DNA from 4 places in the Duganella sp. Root198D2 genome. Region 4 is predicted to be linked to each of the others. Evidence: predicted binding sites of a transcription regulator. Region 4 holds the regulator's gene; each other region holds the start of a gene.
What was found. Region 4 encodes FNR, which switches genes on or off when oxygen is low (the NO sensors DNR and NnrR bind a similar motif). Its sites were predicted from a motif close to TTGATNNNNATCAA; they were not measured.
Positions count from the first base shown of each region.

Region 1: the regulator FNR is predicted to act here: its motif matches at 2,146-2,159, upstream of ASE26_RS01390 (universal stress protein).
Region 2: the regulator FNR is predicted to act here: its motif matches at 2,167-2,180, upstream of paaX (phenylacetic acid degradation operon negative regulatory protein PaaX).
Region 3: the regulator FNR is predicted to act here: its motif matches at 2,735-2,748, upstream of ASE26_RS11100 (universal stress protein).

Region 1 is NZ_LMIC01000001.1:291,661-296,668, reverse strand. It holds gene ASE26_RS01400 (chemotaxis protein CheA) at 1-1,056, opposite strand, end outside; gene ASE26_RS01395 (protein phosphatase CheZ) at 1,056-1,901, opposite strand; gene ASE26_RS01390 (universal stress protein) at 2,244-2,711, shown strand; gene ASE26_RS01385 (response regulator transcription factor) at 2,789-3,433, shown strand; gene ASE26_RS01380 (Crp/Fnr family transcriptional regulator) at 3,570-4,382, shown strand; gene hemP (hemin uptake protein HemP) at 4,511-4,708, shown strand; gene ASE26_RS01370 (hypothetical protein) at 4,780-5,008, shown strand, end outside.
Region 2 is NZ_LMIC01000048.1:291,319-296,326, forward strand. It holds gene paaD (1,2-phenylacetyl-CoA epoxidase subunit PaaD) at 1-32, opposite strand, end outside; gene paaC (1,2-phenylacetyl-CoA epoxidase subunit PaaC) at 32-784, opposite strand; gene paaB (1,2-phenylacetyl-CoA epoxidase subunit PaaB) at 795-1,079, opposite strand; gene paaA (1,2-phenylacetyl-CoA epoxidase subunit PaaA) at 1,091-2,080, opposite strand; gene paaX (phenylacetic acid degradation operon negative regulatory protein PaaX) at 2,203-3,126, shown strand; gene ASE26_RS25110 (M14-type cytosolic carboxypeptidase) at 3,318-4,445, shown strand; gene ASE26_RS25115 (helix-turn-helix transcriptional regulator) at 4,449-5,008, opposite strand, start outside.
Region 3 is NZ_LMIC01000010.1:25,931-30,938, forward strand. It holds gene ASE26_RS11080 (efflux RND transporter periplasmic adaptor subunit) at 1-367, opposite strand, end outside; gene ASE26_RS11085 (TolC family protein) at 364-1,593, opposite strand; gene ASE26_RS11090 (hypothetical protein) at 1,648-1,968, opposite strand; gene ASE26_RS11095 (ABC transporter substrate-binding protein) at 1,987-2,670, opposite strand; gene ASE26_RS11100 (universal stress protein) at 2,806-3,642, shown strand; gene hppD (4-hydroxyphenylpyruvate dioxygenase) at 3,643-4,710, opposite strand; gene ASE26_RS11110 (Lrp/AsnC family transcriptional regulator) at 4,833-5,008, shown strand, end outside.
Region 4 is NZ_LMIC01000013.1:14,298-19,305, reverse strand. It holds gene ASE26_RS14735 (DUF1854 domain-containing protein) at 1-114, shown strand, start outside; gene ASE26_RS14730 (hypothetical protein) at 187-432, shown strand; gene ASE26_RS14725 (MerR family transcriptional regulator) at 483-932, shown strand; gene ASE26_RS14720 (carboxymuconolactone decarboxylase family protein) at 886-1,257, shown strand; gene fnr (fumarate/nitrate reduction transcriptional regulator Fnr) at 1,544-2,317, opposite strand; gene ASE26_RS14710 (response regulator transcription factor) at 2,419-3,054, opposite strand; gene ASE26_RS14705 (response regulator) at 3,047-4,150, opposite strand; gene ASE26_RS14700 (response regulator) at 4,147-4,560, opposite strand; gene ASE26_RS14695 (PAS domain S-box protein) at 4,557-5,008, opposite strand, start outside.

The sequences.
Region 1 (5,008 bases), on a different contig from region 4:
CAGCGGGTCGTACAGGCTGTCCACCACCACGCGGTCAACTTCGGTTTCCGCGCCTTCGATGGTCAGCTCGACTTCCTTGCCCAGGTCTTTCGCCAGTTCGCGCACCAGGCGCGGGAATTTCTGGAACAGGCGGCCGACCGGCTGCATGCGGGTCGCCAGGGTGGCGCGCTGCAGTTCGGTGGAATAGCGCGAAGCACGTTCCAGGGTTTCGGTCAGGGCCGACATCAGCGTCGCTGCCTGGCCTTCGAACTTGAATTGCTGCAGGCGCTCCAGCAGTACCGCGGCCTGGTTGGCAGCCTGCACGGATTCACCGGCCACTTCCAGCAGCGCGTCCAGCTTGACGGCATCGATACGGATCGATTCTTCCTTGGCCGGTGCGGAGACCGGCTTGGCTTCCGCGGCCGGGCGCTCTTTCGCCTCGGCGGCCGGTGCATGCACCGCCGCCGGAGTACCTTCGGCGGCAGCATGAGCCGCAGCCACGCCTTCGGCGCGCGCATCCACCGCGGGACGCACGTAAGTACCAGGCGGCACTACCGCTTCGTACATGCCTTCCCAGTCCAGGCCGTCGGCCGATGGCGCGGCGCCGGCAGCAGGTGGCGCTGCGGCGACCGGCGCCGCAGCCGGCGCTGGAGCGGCGGGCGCAGGCTTGGCCGCCGGCTTGCTGGAAGTCTTCTTGCCTTCGATGGCTTCCTTCAGGATCGCTTCCAGGTCGGCCGGCATCGGCGCCAGCGCGTCGGGCGCGGTACCGTTATTCAGTTCGGACAGCTGGTCGGCCACGAAGCCCGAGGCCTGCAGCGCCGCTTCAATCGACAGCGGGGTAACGGGCGCGGCGCCAGTGCGCAGGGCATCAAACAGGTTCTCGGTCAAATGGCATGCCGAGACCATGGCGCCCAGGTTCATGAAGCCGGCGCCACCCTTGATGGTGTGGAAGGAACGGAAAACCGCGTTCAGCGTTTCCTTGTTGTCGGGGTCACGTTCGAGGCGCAACAGGTGCTCTTCGACGTTGACGGCCAGGTCCATGGCCTCGACAACGAACTCCTTGAGCATATCATCCATTAGAACCCCAGGTCGGCAAGCAGGTCATCGACGCTGTCCTGATTCAGGGCTTCCGATGGAACGGATGGACCCGACATCAGCGACACCTCTTTCTGCGCAATCTTCTCGCGCACCTCAGCCGGCGCATTGTCTTTCAACAGCTGCGCCAATTCGGTTTCGACCTTCTTGGTAATGGCAACGACCTTCTTGATCAGCTGGCCGGTGATGTCCTGGAAGTCCTGGGCCATCATGATTTCCAGCAGGCGGGCTTTTTCCGCCTCCGTTGCTTGCGCTACCTTGGTGGCAAAGGCGCGCGAATCGCCCGCCAGCGCCTTGAAGTCCTCAATGCTCAGCTTGCCCGCAAACAGGTCCGCCCAGCGCTCTTCCATATCCTTGGCTTGCCTGGACAGCACCTCCTGTGCCGGCATGCCGTCGTCCAGGGTATTCAGCACCTTGTTGGCAGCCTGCTCGGTCAGCGAAGCGACGTATTCGAGGCGGTCTTGCGCGTCCACGATCTGGGTCGACGCTTCGGTCAGGGCCTTGTCGTAACCGAGTTCGCGCAGCGAATCGTGCAGCAGGCGCACGATGCCGCCCAGGCGCTCGAACATGCCTTCCGCATGCTCGCCGCCTTCTGCCGGCGCTTCGCCCGCTGCGGCAGGCGCTGGTGCCGGCGCCAGCGCTGCGGCCGGTGCCGGCGCTTTGCCCGAGGCGGCTACGGATTCAAACAGGCTTTCCAGGTCATCCGAATCGCCCGAATCGGATGCCGCAGCCGCCGGAGCAGCAGCTGGAGCCGGTGCAGGCGCATTCGCCCGTTGCGCAGATACTTCTTCAAATAATGCATCGAAATCATCAGCGGCGTCGGTCATAATTCCTGCTTCTCCATAATTTTCAAAGTTCCCGCTGCCGAAAAAAGTGTCACATTTGACGCTCGGCAATAAACAAGGCACTCACGCGAGTGTAACAGGGGCAGCCCACTCAATTCAATCTCTTAGGTGAAGCCAAATCGCGCTCCAAGTGTACTGTTGTATTTGCGGAGTGTGTGAAATTCCCGCCGCAAGCCCATGAAATAACGGGAATTTGCGCCATCTGCGATGTCCCCCTGACAGTTTCTTGATAATTATCAACTCTTTACAGCAGAACAATACTGATAAACGGGGCTACAATGAAGGCAGGAACTGGCTCTTTTAACGCTTAAAGGAGGCTGAGATATGTACCGGAAAATCCTGATAACGACGGACGGCTCGGCCGTTTCCAGCAAGACCGCCTGTGCCGGGGTCGAATTCGCCCAGCAGCTCGGCGCGGAAGTGCTGGCATTGTTCGTGGCGCCGGAATACCAGTACCCGATTTATGTGGAGATCATTCCGCCCAGCTACCCCAGCGAGGAGGAGTACCGGGCGGCAATGCAGCGCGCCGGCAATGAACATGTTCAGTCTATCCTTGAGTCCTGCGCCAGGAAGGGCGTACGGGCGGAGGGCATGACCGCCTTTGCCGAAAGCGCTGCAGTGAAGATCGTCGACGTCGCCAACCAGTGCGGCTGCGACCTGATCTTCATCGGCTCGCATGGCCGCAGCGGCTGGGGCCACCTGCTGCTGGGCAGCGTGACCAACAAAGTGCTGTCGCATACCAAGATCCCGGTGCTGGTGCACCGGCTGATCAAAGACCCGCGTCCGGCCTGAACGGCCTGGCGTTACGACGCGCTCCGGCCTGCCGGGCCGGAGCGCGAAGACAAATATTGCTAACTTTTTGAGGAACTATGATTCGAATTGTCATTGCCGACGACCACACCATCATGCGCGAAGGGCTCAAGCGCATTCTTGACGGGGCTCCCGACATCGACATCGTAGGCGAAGCCATCGACGGTTTCGAAGTCCTCAACCACATTCGCCAGGGCGGCTTCGACCTGTTGCTGCTCGACCTGTCCATGCCCGGGCGCAGCGGCGTCGACCTGATCCGCCAGATCCGCAGCGAATCGCCCAAGCTGGCCATCCTGATCCTCACCATGCATGAGGAGGAGCAGTACGCAGTGCGCGCCATCCGCGCCGGCGCCCAAGGCTACCTGACCAAGGAAAGCGCCGGTACCCAGCTGGTCGGCGCCATCCGCAAGGTCGCCTCCGGCCGTCCCTATATTTCCACTGAAGTGGCCGAGCAATTGGCGCTGAATATCATGCAGCCAGCCGAAACGCTGTTGCACAAACAGCTTTCCGACCGCGAATTCGAAGTGTTTACGCTGCTGGTGTCGGGAAAATCCATCACCGAAATCGCCAACGGGCTGCATTTGAGCGTGAAAACCGTCAGCACCCACAAGACCCGCATCATGCAAAAAATGGGCATGGCATCCCTCTCGGAAATGGTCCAGTACGCAGTAGCGCACAAGCTGCTGACGCCGTTCAAAGCATGATTGACAAGGTTGACTTTAGGATAATTCCTACATTACCCCTCTGCCCTCCTACGGGTATATTCAGCAACGACTGATATTTTTCCCACATTCACGTTGGCATACTGAAACCATTCCGTTTGGGAACCAGGAGATCAGCATGCTCTCAACGCAACCCGTGTCCCATGAGGCCGGCCGGCAGCGGCAAGGCCGTTTGTGGTCCAACCTGAAAGAAGTGTGCGAGCTGCTGCACTTGCCGCCGGTATCGCTCAATTCCGAAGAGCTGCTGTTCCAGCATGTGCAGTTCAAGACCGGCCAGCGCGTGCATACGATTGGCCAGCCGTTCGACATGCTGTACGTGGTCAACTCCGGTTTCATGAAAACGGTGCTGATTGACGAATTCGGCAACGAACAGGTGCTGGCCTTCCCGATGAAGGGCGACCTGATGGGCGTGGATGGCATCCATAGCAAGACCTACTCCTCGGAGGCGGTGGCGCTGTCGGACTGCGACCTGATCCTGCTGCCGTTCAAGAGGCTGGCCACGCTGGGCCGCACCCACGTGGAGCTGGAGAACCTGATGTACGGCGTGATGAGCCGCGAGCTGGTGCGCGAACAGGCCATGATCGGCATGCTCGGCGCCCTGAGCGCGGAGGCGCGGGTGGCGCGCTTCCTGGTCACGCTGTCGGAAAAGTTTTCGCAGATGGGGTATTCGAGCAAGCTGTTCAACTTGCGCATGACGCGCCACGAGATCGGCAGCTACCTCGGATTAACGCTGGAAACGGTCAGCCGCACGCTGTCAGCCTTCAATGAGATCGGGCTGATCAGCGTGGACCAGCGCACCATCGGCATCAAGGACGTCGACGCCCTGAAATCCCTGCGTCGCCTGCCGCCCTCGCGCACGCGCAGCAAGCTGCCGTCGCGCGCCAAAGCCGCCGCCGGCGAAACTGCCGTGCCGCTGCTGGCGACTTTGTAAAGAGTACTACTCACCCAGCTTTGGCCCGCTTCGGCGGGCCTCTTTTTTTCTCAATAATTTATTTGACAAGCATTGAGGACCTGCGCATAATGCAAATGCGAATCATTCTTATCTGAGGAAAAACAACAATGCAAACTTCTGCCACGATCGACGCCCCCAAACCCAAGGCTGCTGCCGTTCCCGCCGTGCAGCAGCCGCCCCAGCCCCTGCGCCGCTTTACCACCGCCGGCCTGATGGAAGACCAGCGCGAAATCGAAATTGAACATGCCGGCCGCATTTACCGCCTTCGCATCACGCAGTTGAACAAGCTGATCCTGACTGCCTGAGGCTTACCCTCCCCAATCGCCAGCCAGCCGTCACACCGGCAGCCAGCCACCCCTGAACTTTTGGAGTGAATATGGCTATCGACCGCAACGACCCGATCTTCACGCACAGCGCCGCTGCCCACCAGCCGGAACTGATGCTGTCCGCCGTGCTGCACCTGATGTCGCATTACACCGCCAATGCCGCCGACAATGGCGGCTGCGTCAAGCTGGCATCGGTCATCGAGCGCCACCTGAAAGCGCTGTCGGCGCTGCCTGAGCTGTCGCCGGTGCTGCGCGCCACCTGCCAGCAGCTGTGCGAAC
Region 2 (5,008 bases), on a different contig from region 4:
TCCAGCAACGACCAGACACGCGCTGCGTCCATCACCACTCCGAACCAGGGTAAGCGCGCTGCAGGAACTGCATCTCGGCCAACAAGTAGCCCAGGTGCTCGGAGTGGCGGCCTTGCTTGCCGCCTTTCTGCATCCACGCATCGGCTGGCGGCATGGTGAGCGTCGCTTCGCCGAGGATATCGGACACGTGCGACAGCCACTGTTCGCGCAGCATCGACGCCGCTGGCGCAACGCCTTCCGCCACCATGGCCTCATCCACCGCGTCGTAGTTGAATACCTCGCCGCTATACATCCACAGTTCATCGACGGCAGTCTGCGTGAACTGATGCGAGACATCGGTGCCGTCGCCCAAGCGCACAATCAGGTCGCCGCTGCGGCGCAGGTGATAGGTCACCTCCTTCAGCGATTTTTCGGCGATTTCCGCAATGCGCGCATCGCTGCACTTGGTCAGCGCCCCGATCAGGAAGTAATGCCAGGTATCGAAGAAGAACTGGCGCACCAGAGTGTGGGCGTAGTTGCCGTTCGGCTGTTCAACCAGCAGCACGTTCTTGTAGTCTTGCGCATCGCGCAGGTAAGCCAGCTTGTCCTCGTCGCGGCCAGCGCCCTCCAGTTCGGAGGCGTAGGTGTACCACATGCGGGTCTGGCCCAGCAGGTCCAGCGACACATTCGACAGCGCCATATCCTCTTCCAGCGCCGGACCCTTGCCGCACAATTCGCACAGGCGCTGGCTCAGCACCATGGCGTTATCGCCCAGGCGCAGCAGGTAATTGACCTTGTTATCCATGTCGGGAGCCTTACAGGTTCTTCACTTCTTCCGGCATCGGGAAGAAGGTCGGGTGGCGATACACCTTGCTGTTGGATGGCTCGAACAGCGGGCCCTTGTCGGCCGGCGCGCTGGCGACGATATCGGCGGCGCGCACCACCCAGATGCTGACGCCTTCATTGCGGCGCGTGTAGACATCGCGCGCGTTGTTGATTGCCATCTCCGCATCCGGAGCATGCAGGCTGCCCACATGCTTGTGCGCCAGGCCATGCTGGCTGCGAATGAAGACTTCCCACAGTGGCCATTCTTTGCTCATCTTGTCTCCTCTCAGGCCGCAGCCTGCTCCTTATTGTGTTTGTCGGCGTAGGCAACCAGCGCGTCGCGGAACCACTCGCCATCATCGTAGGCTTTGACGCGGGTGCGCAGGCGCTCGCGGTTGCAAGGGCCGTTGCCCTTCAAGACCTGGTGGAATTCATCCCAATCGATTTCGCCGAAATCGTAGGAGCCGCGCTCCTCGTTCCACTTCAGGTCCGGGTCGGGCACCGTCAGGCCCAGGAACTCGGCCTGCGGCACGGTCTGGTCGACCATGCGCTGGCGCAGTTCATCGTTGGAGAACAGCTTGATGCGCCACGCGCTCGATTGCGCGCTGTTGACGGAAGCAGCGTCGGACGGGCCGAACATCATCAGCGACGGCCACCACCAGCGGTTCAGCGCATCCTGCGCCATCGCCTTCTGTTCCGGCGTGCCTTTAGCCAGCGACATCATGATGTCGTAGCCCTGGCGCGCGTGAAAGGACTCCTCCTTGCAGACGCGGATCATGGCGCGCGAGTACGGGCCGTACGAGCAGCGGCACAGCGGGATCTGGTTGATGATGGCCGAGCCATCCACCAGCCAGCCGATGGCGCCCATGTCGGCCCAGCTCAGGGTCGGGTAGTTGAAGATGGACGAGTACTTTGCTTTGCCGCTGTGCAGGGCCGCCAGCAGTTCGTCACGCGATACGCCCAGGGTTTCGGCCGCGCTGTACAGGTAGAGGCCATGGCCCGCTTCGTCCTGGATCTTGGCCAGCAGGATCGATTTGCGCTTCAGCGTCGGCGCACGGGTCACCCAGTTACCTTCAGGCAACTGACCGACGATTTCAGAGTGGGCGTGCTGGGAAATCTGGCGGATCAAGGTCTTGCGGTAAGCCTCCGGCATCCAATCCTTAGGCTCGATCTTGATGCCGGCGTCGATGCGCGCCTGGAATTCGCGCTCCTGCGCGTCCATATCTTCTGCGGTCTGGACCTTTTTCAGGCCAGTTTCCACCATTTGTGCGTACATAAGCAGGGCCTCCTGGTTCGGGATAGACTCATAATACGATACAAAAACTGCTTTGCAAACGAATTTTATGTGTCATTTAAAAAATCTGTATCCAGATCAATGACAGGGTATAAACTCGGTCTATGCAAAAAAACCAGAAAATCAATGGCTGGATTGAAGAAATCCTGGCCAGCGACCCGCCGCGCTCCAAATCGCTGGTGATGACCATCTTCGGCGACGCCATCGTCCCGCATGGCGGCATGGTGTGGACTGGCAGCCTGATCGAATTGCTGGCTCCCTTTGGCGTCAATGACCGCCTGCTGCGCACCTCCGTTTTCCGCCTGGCGCAGGAAGGCTGGCTGGGCGCCCAGCGCGACGGCCGCCGCAGCAGCTACGCGATCACGCCCGACGCCATGCGCCGCTTCAGCCGCGCCTTCCGTCGCATCTACGCGCCGCTGAACGTGCACTGGAACGGCCAGTGGACCCTGGTGCTGGCCGCCGACGGCCTCGATGCCCCCGCGCGCAGCCAGTTGCGCAAGGAGCTGCTGTGGGAAGGCTACAGCGTGATTGCCCCTGGCATTGCGGGCCACCCCGCCGGCGATATGGAAGCACTGGAAGCGCTGCTGTCGCGCCTCGGCCTGCTGCAAAAAGTGTATGTGGTGCAGGCCAGCGAAGTACCCGGCCTGCACGCACGGCCGCTGGGCGAGATGGTGGCAGAGGGCTGGGACCTGAGCGAGGTGGCCGCCGGCTACCAGAAGTTCGTGGCCGCCTTCGGCGCCCTGCCTGGCCTGCTGGCCGAGGCAGGCGAGATCGACCCCGAGCAAGCATTCGTGCTGCGCACCCTGCTGATCCACGCCTACCGCCGCGTGCAACTGCACGACCCGCAGCTGCCGATCGAACTGTTGCCCGAGCCCTGGCCCGGCGCCCGCGCCTACGACTTGGCCAGCCAGCTCTACCGCCAGCTCACAATCCCCGCCGAACAGCACATCCTCACCGCCCTGCGCCGCGAAGACCCCAGCGCCCCGCAACCCGAAACCAGCTTCCACCAACGCTTCGGCAGCCTATAGCAGAGCCCGTGTCACACCTTGGGGTCACCTTGGGGTCACACCCCAGGTGTGACACGGACACATCCGCAGTCACGGTCGCGCTCGTGTCACACTTAGGGTGTGACCCCATGGTGTGACACGGGCGCGGCTGTAGGGGCTGGTGTATCATGTCGGGCTTCGCGCGTAGCGCTTCATTTCCGACAGGACACACAATGTCTATCAAGATCAGCAGCCAGTTCGATGCCGGCGCCATCGATGTGGTCAGCGTTACCACCGCTGGCGACATCGACGTCAATATCCGCAAGGACTCCCACGCGGATATCATCCAGTGGTTCTATTTCCGTGTGCAGGGCGCGCAGGCGGTGCCGCTGTCCATCCGTTTCCTGAACGCTGGCAAGGCTGCTTATGCTGAGGGCTGGAAGGGCTACAACGCTGTAGCTTCTTACGACCGTGATCACTGGTTCCGCGTCCCGACCTCCTTCGATGGCGAAGTGATGACCATCGAGCACGCGCCGGAACATGACTCGGTCTACTACGCCTACTTCGAGCCGTATTCGTGGGAGCGCCACCTGTCCCTGCTGGATTCCGCACAAATGCACCCGCTGGCCGAACTGGTCGACCTGGGCAGCTCGGTCGAAGGCCGCGACATGAACATGCTGGTCATCGGCGACCAGCAAGCCGAGAAAAAGGTGTGGGTCATCGCGCGCCAGCACCCGGGCGAGACCATGGCTGAATGGTTTGTGGAAGGGATGGTCGAAGCCCTGCTCGACGCGTCCAACCCGTACGCCCGCCAGTGCCTGCAGGATGCCTGCTTCTACATCGTGCCGAACATGAACCCGGACGGCTCCGTGCGCGGCAACCTGCGCACCAACGCTGCCGGCGCGAACCTGAACCGCGAGTGGAACGAGCCGACCATGGAACGTTCGCCGGAAGTCTTCCTGGTCCGCGAGAAGATGAAGGAAATCGGCTGCGACCTGTTCCTGGACGTGCACGGCGACGAAGGCCTGCCTTACGTCTTCGTGGCCGGCAGCGACGCCCTGCCGACTTTCACCAAGGAGCACAAGGCCGCGCAGGACAAGTTCATCGCCGACTTCAAGCTGGCGTCGCCGGACTTCCAGTCCGAGCATGGCTATCCTGACTCGCCATACACTCCGGAAGTGCTGACCATGGGTTCGCCGCACATCTCCCACCTGTTCGGCTGCCTGTCGCTGACCCTGGAACTGCCGTTCAAGGACAATGCCAACGATCCGGACGAACTGGTTGGCTGGAACGGCGCCCGTTCCGCCAAGCTGGGTGCGGACGTGCTGCAGCCGGTGCTGCGCACCCTGCGCAACTTCTAATCCTTATCCGCGCAGCAGCGCCCGGAATGCCTTCGGTATCCACGGGCGTGCTGCCAGCATGATGGTCACGGCGCGGCGCTGTTCCCACGGCAGCCGCGCATCATCCTGGTGCTGCAGCGAGAATTCGTCTGCCACCTGCTTCAAACGATCCAGCAAGAGACGCGTCGATTGCTGCGACAGCATCACGCTCACCAGCCGCTGCACCTCATGATGGCCGTCGAAGCGGCTGTCGAAATAGTCGCTGTACGCCTCGTCGCGGAAGAAGCCCTGGATCGGGCCATTCGGCAGCCAGCTGAAGGTGCGCGACACCAGCAGCTTGACCTTGTTGTTCGGCTTCAGCATCAGGAAGCCGATCTTGTCCAGCCTTAGCAGGCAGGCCGTCGCTTCGGCGGCGCTGATCTTGTAGTTGGCCACCACTTCCTCGATCGGAACCTGGTTCAGCGCCAGCACGGCTACCACCAGCAGCTTGGTATCGCTGATGATTTCCTTTTCCTGCGCGTAGGTGAGCTGCGAGACCAGGTGCGGCGTGTCGGCGCTGGCTTGCGCCAGTTCGGCGAAGTCCA
Region 3 (5,008 bases), on a different contig from region 4:
CGCCCTTGCGTACCTGCTGGCCAAGATTGGCCAGCACTTCCTGCACGATACCGTCGACGCGCGGCGTGACGTGGGCGGTGCGGTCTTCGTTCAGTTTGACTTCGCCCGGAAGGCGAACGAAGGTTTCAAGCCGCGCGGCGCCGGCGGTGCGCACCTTGATATCGGCCGCGGCGACCTGCGCATCGGTGAACGGAATTGGCTGCGTGCCGCCGGCAGCGCCGCCGGCCGGGTGTTCGTCGTGATGTTCGCTGGCCTCGGCATCGGCCTTCGCAGCCGGGGCGATGCGCTCCCAGCCCAAAACGCCGCCCGCAAACAGGGCGGCAACGGCCACCATGGCCGCAATAGTAATTTTCTGACGCTTGTTCATTTTGAATCCTTGGAGTCCAGGTTGCCAACCAGTTTTGCCAGGTCGGCCCGGGCCCGGTAGAAGTCTGAAATAGCCCGCAGGTGCTGGCCCTGCGCCTGCACCCAGGTACGCTGTGCATCAAGCACTTCAACGTAATTGAATTTGCCGGCCTCAAAGCCTTTCATCGCCGCATCGGCTGCATATTGGGCGCCGGGCAGCACGTCCTCGCGCACCAGGCGCTCCTGCTGCATGGCCGATTGCATGCGCGCATGGGCCTGCAGCGCCTCCGCCCGAACGCGCTGGCGAGTGGCTTCCAGCTCCGAGCGGGCCTTGTCAGTGCGGCGCTCGGCTGCCAGGATCGCACCCTGGTTGCGGTTGAAAAGCGGCAGCGGTACGGACAAGCCGATGATGTTCTGCCGCACGCGATCGCGCTCGGGTCCCTCGCTGCGCTTGCTGCCGACGATCAGCGCAACATCGGGCATGCGGGCGGCGCGCTCCATGCGCAGTGATGCCGCGCCTGCGTCGACTTCCGCGACGGCCCGCTCGATTGCAGGGGCGGAAGCGATCAGGTCTTCAAGCTGCGCGCCGTGCGGGCCGGCTTCGGCCGGCGTTGCGGGCGCGGCCAGCGCCCCGATTTCGCTGCCCGTGTTGCCAAGCAGGCTGGCCAGCTTGATGCGTGCTTCGTCCAATTCACGCTGGGCGGTCACGCCTTCCATGCGCCAGTTCGCTTCCGCCACCCGCGCCCGCGCCTCTTCGACTGGGGAGACTTTGCCCGCCAATACGCGCCGTGCCGCCGCGTCGCTGGAACGGCGTCCGCTTTCACTGACCTGCGCCGCCAGGGCGAGATGCTGCTGGGCGAGATAAGTTTGATGGTAGGCGGCGACAACTTCCGCCTCGATCCGCGCCCGGCCAACGGCCAGGTCCAGAGTCGCCGCACGGCTGCCGGCCTGCGCCGCCGCCATGCGCGCGGCGCGCTTGCCGCCCAGTTCAAGCGGGATCGATAGCTGGACGGTCGAAGATCCGCCTTCGCTGGTTTTCCCTTCGCGCAGGTAGTCCAGCGAAGGATTGGGCAACAGCGACGCCTGGCGTCCGGCTGCGTCGACGGCAGAAACTTCCAGTCCCAGCGCTTGCAGCTCGGGATTGCTTTGCCGCGCACGTTCCAGTGCTTCGGCAAGCGTCAATGATGGTTGCGCCCATGCCGGGGCCAGGCAAATGGCCGCCAGCAAAGGCACGCAAATAGCTTTCACAATTTTGCTCCTTGATGATTGATGGGGAACGGCTGCATGCGGCAGCCGGATCAATCAGCGGAGCCTGTCGGGACGCGGAGGAATGTCCGGAATGAAGGAATAGATAGGGGGCTCAGTTGAAGCCATCGGGGCAATCGACTCGACTTGCTGGCGCATGTCGGCCAGGTTGGCAACAAACGGCGCGTGGGAATGGTGGCAGAAGTCGCACTGCGTGCAGCAGGCACTGTCCGTACCCTGCGCATCGGCCGCGGCGGCAACATGTTCGTCGAGCTGCGACACCTTGATTTTCAGGCAGCAGCTATCCGTTGCCGCCAGGGTCGCCTGGAGCGGCAGCACTAACAACAGCAGGATAACGAGGACGCGCCGGATATTCATGAAGCCGAATTATAGCAATTATCGATAGCGGTGCAGCAGCCGGTCGACGGTGCCATCGGAAACCAGGCTGCCGATGGCACGCTGGACCTCGCGGAAAGGGATCGCGGATTTCTGCGAAAACGCGCACTGCGCCTTGAACGGGTCGAACTCAAAATCGATGCGCAGCTTGTGCTGCGGCTCGGAGTGCATCAGGTATTCGGCCGTCATGCGTCCCATGATTGCGTATTGCATGCGCCCATGCTGGATTTTCGAGATATTCAGTTCCATCGAAGGCGCATCTTCGCGCACAAAAGCACGGCCCAGCGCCGCATCGATCATCGAGTACGAATATCCAAGCACCGTGCCCACCGGTTTGTTCGCCAGGTCGGACAGGGCCCGGACCGGAGGAGCTTCGGGTCGTGAAACCAGCACGCCCGAATCGGGCATCAAGGGCTGGCTCCAGTTGAATGGGCCGGGCAGCCAGCGCGGCAGCACATAGCAAACGCCATCGGCACGGCCGCTCACCAGGTATTCGGAGACGCGCTTGGCCGGAACGCTGAGATAGCGGGCCTGCAGCCCCATTCGCTGCGCAATGCTGTCGCCCAGGTCCTTGAGCAGGCCATCGGCCAGGTCCCCGTCCTGGAAACGGGACAGGGGCATATTGTGATTGGTCGCCGCGATGAAGACCATCTCACCCTGGCCGGCAACTGCTGCAGGGCTCAAGGCAAGCAGCAGACACAGTGGCGCAAGACGAGAACGTAACATATTGGCATGATATCAGACGAGCTTGACCCAAGTCATGGATCGTGTGCGGCAACCGGGCGCAAACTTGTGCCAACATCAACACAGGAGGACATCATGTCTTATCGCACCATCGTAGTCCATGCCGACCGCGCGGCCAATGCCGAAGCCCGCATCGCGTTGGCAGCGGCCATCGCCGCCCGCGAAGAAGCCCACCTGGTCGGCGCCGCGATGACCGGTATGCCGCGCTCCATGCTGGCCGGCCGCAGCTATGAAGGCAGCGGCGTGTTCCTGGCCGACTACCTGCAGCGCGCCGAAGAACGTGTGCAAGTTGCGCTGGATCAGTTCAAAGGCCTGGCGGAGCGCCTTGGCGTCCCCTCTTACGAAGCGCGCAGCAGCAATGACGATGAATATGCGGGCCTGTGCATGCAAGCGCGCTACGCAGACCTGGTCGTACTGGGACAGGCTGCCGCCTCGGACAGCGATGAAGGCAGCCTGCTGCCCGACTTGCCGGACTACGTGCTATTGAATTGCGGCCGCCCGGTGCTGCTGGTGCCACGCGCCGGCCGCTTCCCGACCATCGGCAAGCGTGTGATGGTGGCCTGGAACGGCAGCATGGAAGCGGCGAAGGCAGTAACCGCCGCCCTGCCCTTGCTGCGCGGCGCCGAACAGGTAACGCTGGCGGTGCTGGGAAGCAGCGCGGACACCCTGGGCGAGTCGCCCGGCGCCGATATCGCCCTGTACCTGGCGCGGCACGGCGTGAAGGTGGAGGTCCTGCGCAGGCCGGAACCGGTCGATCCCGGCAAGGCTATCCTGTCGCTGGCGGCCGACTTCAATGTCGACCTGCTGGTCATGGGCGCCTACGGCCATAGCCGCTTTCGCGAAATGATGCTGGGCGGCGCCACGCGCAGCATACTGGCAACGGCAACGCTGCCAGTATTGATGGCGCACTAATCAGGCGGTCAGCACGCCGCGGCGCATCTGGTCCAGTTCAATCGACTCGAACAGGGCCTTGAAGTTGCCTTCGCCGAAGCCCTGGTTGCCCTTGCGCTGGATGAACTCGAAGAACACCGGGCCCAGCTGGTTTTCGGAGAAGATCTGCAACAACAGGTCGCCCGGCTTGCCGTCGATCAGGATCTTGCGCTCGCGCAGGGCCTGCAACTGCTCGCCATGGCCGGGAATGCGGCGGTCGACCAGCTCGTAGTAGGTGTCGATGGTGTCGAGCAGCTTCACGCCGGCGCCGCGCAGGCTGTCCACGGTCGCGTACAGGTTGTCGCTGCCCATGGCGATGTGCTGGATGCCTTCGCCGCGATACGCATCGAGGTACTCCTGGATCTGGCCGGCGCGGTCGGTGCCTTCTTCGTTGATCGGAATGCGCAGCTTGCCGCAAGGGCTGGTCATGGCCTTCGACTTGACGCCGGTCACCTGGCCTTCGATGTCGAAATAGCGCACTTCGCGGAAGTTGAACAGGCGCTCGTAGAATTCGGCCCACTCGCCCATGCGGCCGCGGTGCACGTTGTGGGTCAGGTGGTCGATATAGGTCAGGCCATGGCCTTTCGGGTTCTGGTCGACGCCTGGAATCGGCTCGAAGTCCACATCGTAGATGCTGATATTGCCGTTGCCCGGCCAGCGGTCCACCAGGTAGATCAGCGAATCGCCGATGCCTTTGATGGCCGGCAGGTTCAGCTCCATCGGGCCCGCCTTGCTTTCGAAGCCCCAGGCGCCAAGGCGCAGCGCGCGCTTGTACGCATAAGCCGCGTCCTTCACGCGGAAGCCGATGGCGCACACCGAAGGGCCGTGCAGTTCGGCGAAGCGCTGCGCGAACGAATCTTTTTCCGCGTTCAGCAGGAAATTGACATCGCCCTGGCGGTACAGGGTCACATCCTTGCTGCGATGGCGGGCGACGGCGGTAAAGCCCATCGCTTCGAAGGTCTTGCCCATTGCGACTGGGTCCGGCGCCGCGTATTCGATGAATTCGAAGCCGTCGGTGCCCATCGGGTTCTCCCACAGGGAATCGGTCATTTACTGTCTCCGGAAATGTGTGTAGATAACGGATATACTACGCACTGATTCTGGATTTTTTGCGCATCCTGCACGGAAAGCGCACTCAATTATGCGCATTTTGCGCATGACACAAGGACCTGATGATGATTACCGTCGACCGCCACGACCTCTCGCTGCTGAACGAGCTTCAGCGCAATGGAGAAGCGACCAACGCCGCCCTGGCTGAAGTGCTGCATTTGTCAGTCTCGCAGGTGGGGCGGCGCGTGCAGCGCCTGCGCGAAGCCGGCATCATCGACCACTACGCGGCCGTGCTGGA
Region 4 (5,008 bases):
CGCATCGGCAGCGTTTCGCTCCTGGTGTCGGACAGCCATGGCATCCACTTCCTGATCCGCGACCAGTTCGCCCTGGATAAGCACAGCAAGAAGATCCTGGACCGCTTCCTGTAAGAGTTGACCTGGATCATGTGCCCGCCTGTTGCCAGGCGGCACAATTGCGGTTCGACCCTACTGGAGAACCCCATGGATTCCGTCGTCTTCGGCCCCGACCTCGCACTGGGCATCCCGGTTCTCGACCAGTCGCACCGCATTGTCTTCGACATGCTCGATGCAATGGCGGGCCTGCCGCGGCCTGCCTTCGACCAAGCGTGCCGTGAACTGACAATGAAGAAGCAAGCACCCGCGACATCATCCGCACCTTGCCGGACTGGATCGAAGCGCACATCAACACCATGGACCTGGCGCTGGCAGTTGCGGTATCGCGCTTAGAGTAATAAAGTGCTTGACTTGGAGCGCGCTCTAACTTCTACGATCACCCCATGGAATCGCACCTGAGCATTGATGAAGTCGCCAAACGCACCGGCCTCACGGCCTACACCCTCCGCTACTACGAGCGCATCGGGCTGATTGCCCCGGTCCACCGTGCAGCGGGCGGCCAGCGTCGCTATGCGGCATCGGACCTCGCCTGGATCGAATTCCTGCTGCGTTTGCGCACGACCCATATGCCAATTGGCAAGATGCAGTCGTTCGCCACCCTTCGCGGCGCTGGGGACTCGACGGTGCCGCAACGGCGCCGGATGCTGGAGGCACACCTGCAGGACGTTCTCGCCGAGATCGAGGCGATGCAACAATCCGCTGCATCATTGCAGGCCAAGATCGCGTATTACCGCACCCTGGAGCAGTCCCTGGCGTCGCATCCAACCACTGATGGAGGACATGCCAATGAACACCGAAAGCCGCTACGAGCGCGGGCTCGCAAAACTGCATGAAGTCGACGGCCAGGCCGGCGACCGCGTGGTGCAAAGCCTGCAGGATATTGCCCCGGACTTCGCTCGCTACCTGATCGAATTCCCGTTTGGAGACATCTATTCACGCCCTGGCCTCGACCTGAAATCGCGCGAAATCGCCGTGCTGGCGGCACTGACGGCCATGGGCAACGCCGCGCCCCAGCTCAAGGTCCATATCCGCGCCGCGCTGAACGTCGGCGTAAGCCGCGAAGAAATCGTGGAGACCATCATGCAGATGGCGGTCTACGCCGGTTTCCCGGCCGCCCTCAATGGCTTAATGGCCGCCAAGGAAGTCTTTGCACAGTAGTCAGCAAAGCTGAAGCTTGCCAGTCCGGGTGGTGCAGGCGGGTCAGACCCTTGGGTCTGACCCTGGTTTGCCGGGTTGGATTTTCTCGCATGGCGCTGACAAGCTTCTGCCATCCGACGCACAAAGCACACGCCGGTAAACCAGGGTCTGACCCAAGGGTCAGACCCGCTCCGCGGCGGTCGCTGGCTCGAGGGTGCTCGTCACGCAAATCCAGGAAGAACTATAAAAAAGGGGCAGCGAAAGCTGCCCCATACACCCCCTACAGGTGATACAACCGGTTCGTGGATCAGGCGACTGCGAGTTCTTGCGCCATGCCGCCGGAAGACATGTTTTCCAGCTTGGCGCGGTCGATAATGCGCAGGTCGCGGTTGCTCAGGACAATGGAGCCGTCCTGGCGCAGGCGCGCCAGCTGGCGGCTGACGCTTTCCACGGTCAGGCCCAGGTAGCCGCCGATGTCTTCACGCGACATGCGCAGCTGGAAGCTGGTCGAAGAGTAGCCGCGCTGGGCGTAGCGGCCGGCCAGGTTCAACAGGAACATGGCAAGGCGCTGTTCGGCGCGCATATGGCTCAGGAACAGCATCACCGATTGTTCGCGCTGGATCTCGCGGCTCATGGTGCGGTGGAATTGCTGCAGCAGGCCAGGGATCTGCATTACCAGCTCTTGCAGGCGGTTGAACGGGATCTCGCAGACTTCGCTGTCTTCCAGCGCCACGGCGTTACAGGAATGCTGGCCATTGCCGATCGCCTCCATGCCCAGCAGGTCGCCGGCCATATGGAAGCCGCCAATCGTCTGCTCGCCGCGCTGGTTCACCTGCACAGTCTTGAAGTGGCCGAAGCGCACGGCATACAGGCTGTGGAAGCTGTCGCCGGTCTTGTACAGCGGCTCGTCGCGGCTCACGCGGCGGCGGCGGGAAATGATCTGGTCAAGGCGGGCAACATCTTCGTCGGCCAGGCCTTGCGGCAGGCAGAGTCGGTTGAAGCTGCACAGCGAGCATTTCGCTGCGGCAGGTGCGCAAGTTTTAGTGGCGTTTGCAGGGGTGATTGGGATGACCGGGCTCATGATGCTGCTCCTTGTTTTCGATGTAAGGAGTATCGCGCCCCGCACCATTTCCCGGTATCAAGCTTCCTGTGTAGTTGCCGTAGTGCTTCCCCTACAGCGCATCAGATCAAGCCATGCTCGAGGGCATAGCGGGTCAGCTCAGCATTGCTGGACATGCCCAATTTCTCGAGGATGCGGCTGCGATAGGTTGTCACGGTGTTAGGACTGAGGTGTAGTTTTTCCCCGATGCGCACCAGCGACTCGCCCTGGGCAATCAGCTTGAAAACTTCCAGCTCGCGGTTCGACAGCTCCTCATGGTCGCCGCTTGGGCCGCCGCCCACCAGGGTTGCCAATTTCTCAAGCAATGCCGGACTGACATGTTTGCCGCCGGATGCCGCCTTGCGCACCGCCTCGATCAGCGTCGAGGTCGGGGCATCCTTGGTCAGGTAGCCCGAAGCGCCCGACTTCAGCGCCCGCACCGCGTAAATCTCCTCCGAATAGGTGCTCAGGACCAGCACCGCCATGCGCGGGCATTCGCCGCGCAGCGTTTTGAGCAGGTCCAGGCCATTCTTGCCCGGCATCTTGATGTCCACCAGCGCCACGTCGAAACTGCGTTCACCCACGCGCTGCATCGCTTCCACTGCATTGCCGGCTTCGCCTTCCACGCTGATGTCCGGCGCCGTACCCAGCATCAGGCGCACGCCATTGCGTGCGATCGCATGGTCGTCAACCAGCAAAACGGTGATCTTGTCACCCATTCCTGTCCTCCAAAGGCAGGCGCAGCTGCAGGGTGGTACCCTGCCCGGCCTTGCCGCCGATAGTCAATTCGCCGGCGAAGCGGCGCGTGCGCTCGTGCATGCCGAACAGGCCCCAGGATTCGCGGTCGGACAAGCCGGCGCTCTCGATGCCCTTGCCGTTGTCTTCCACCCGCAGCACCACGTTCTCGCCGTCGGTATCGACGATGACGCGCGCCACGCTTGCTTCGGCATGGCGCACCACATTGGTCAGCGCTTCCTGCGCTACGCGGAACAGCATGGTGCTGCGCTCCGCATCCAGTTCGAGCGCCTGCGCCTCGGGCGTGATATTGCAGCTGCATTGCAGGCCGCTGCGCTGCGCCACCTGTTCCGCGTACCATTCCAGCGCCGGCCAGATGCCCAACTGGTCCAGAACGCTGGGGCGCAGGTCGGTGATCACGCGACGCACGGTTTCAATGGCATCCTGCGCCAGCTTGGCGGCATCCTTCAGCAAAGGGTCCGATTGCTCTCCGCCGCGTTCTATCGCGACCGAGATATACGCCTTGATGCCGGTCAGCAGCCCGCCCAGCTCGTCGTGGATTTCCTGCGCGATTCGCGTGCGTTCGTGTTCCTTCAGCTTTTCCTGGTACGCCGCCAGTTCGCGCAGCTCCTTCTGCGATTGGCGCAGCACCTGTTCGGCCGTCTGCTTTTCGTCGATCAGGCGCTGTTCGCGCAGCAGGCGCTCGATGGCCCCGGCCAGGAAGTCGAGGTAACGGCCGTCGCTATCCTTGACCAGGTAGTCGCGCGCGCCGCGGCGCATGGCTTCGGCCGCCACGGTGGCGCTGTCGGCGCCGGTCAGCATCATCACCGGGATATTCGGCTGGGGCTCGCCGCGGTCGGCCGCCAGGCGGGCCAGGAATTCCAGCCCGGTCAGGTCCGGCAAATGGTAATCGAGCAGGATGCAGTCGGGCCCTTCGCGCAAGGCGATGTCCAGCCCTTCCTGGCCGCTTTCCGCTTCAAGCAGTTCGCAATTGAAGCCCGGCGCCTGCGCGAAAGCGCGGCGGCAGGCGATTCGGTCGACGATATCGTCTTCGACGATAAGGACCCTTACCATGTTCATGGCAGCTCGCTGATGGTCCAGTACAGGTTAATCGAACGCACCACTTCGACAAACTGGCGGTAATCAACCGGCTTGGTCATATAGCCCGCCACGCCCAGGTCGAAGCTGCGCATCTTGTCCTGCTGCTCTTCCGACGTGGTCAGGACGATCACCGGGATACGGCGCAGCAGCGGGTCCTGCTTGACGTTCTGCAGGAACTCGATTCCGTTCATGATCGGCATGTTCAGGTCCAGCAGGATGATGCAGGGCTGTTCGCTGGCCGGATCGCGCAGGTATTCCAGCGCAGCCTCGCCGTTTTCCATCGCCTCGACACGGTTGCCCACATGGACTTCCTTCAGCGCGCGCAGGATGGTCATCACGTCGACCTGGTCGTCTTCAACCAGCAGGATTGGCTTGCTCGTATTATTCATGCGTTATTCTTTCTTTTCTTCGGCAAGGTGAAATAGAAGGTGGTGCCCTTGCCAAGCTCGGACTCCAGCCACACCCTGCCCTGGTACATTTCTACAATCTTCTTCACCAGCGCCAGGCCGACACCCGTGCTTTCAACACGGTCGCGCGGGGCCAGGGTCTGGAATAACTGGAAAATCCGTTCAAAGTGCCGTTCGGCGATGCCGGGGCCGTTATCGCGGACTTGGAAGCGCCACTGGCTGCCTTCGTCAGCCCAGCCCACCTCGATCTCGCCTTCCGGCTTGTCCATGTATTTGACCGCGTTCGACACCAGGTTGTGGAACAACTGCTGGATGCGGGTCGGTTCGCCGCTCACTGTCGGCATGCCCGGCATGACGCTCACCTTGATATGCGCCGGCACGGCCAGCAAATCGATCACCTCGGCCACCAGCTGGTCGAGCTGCACCGGCA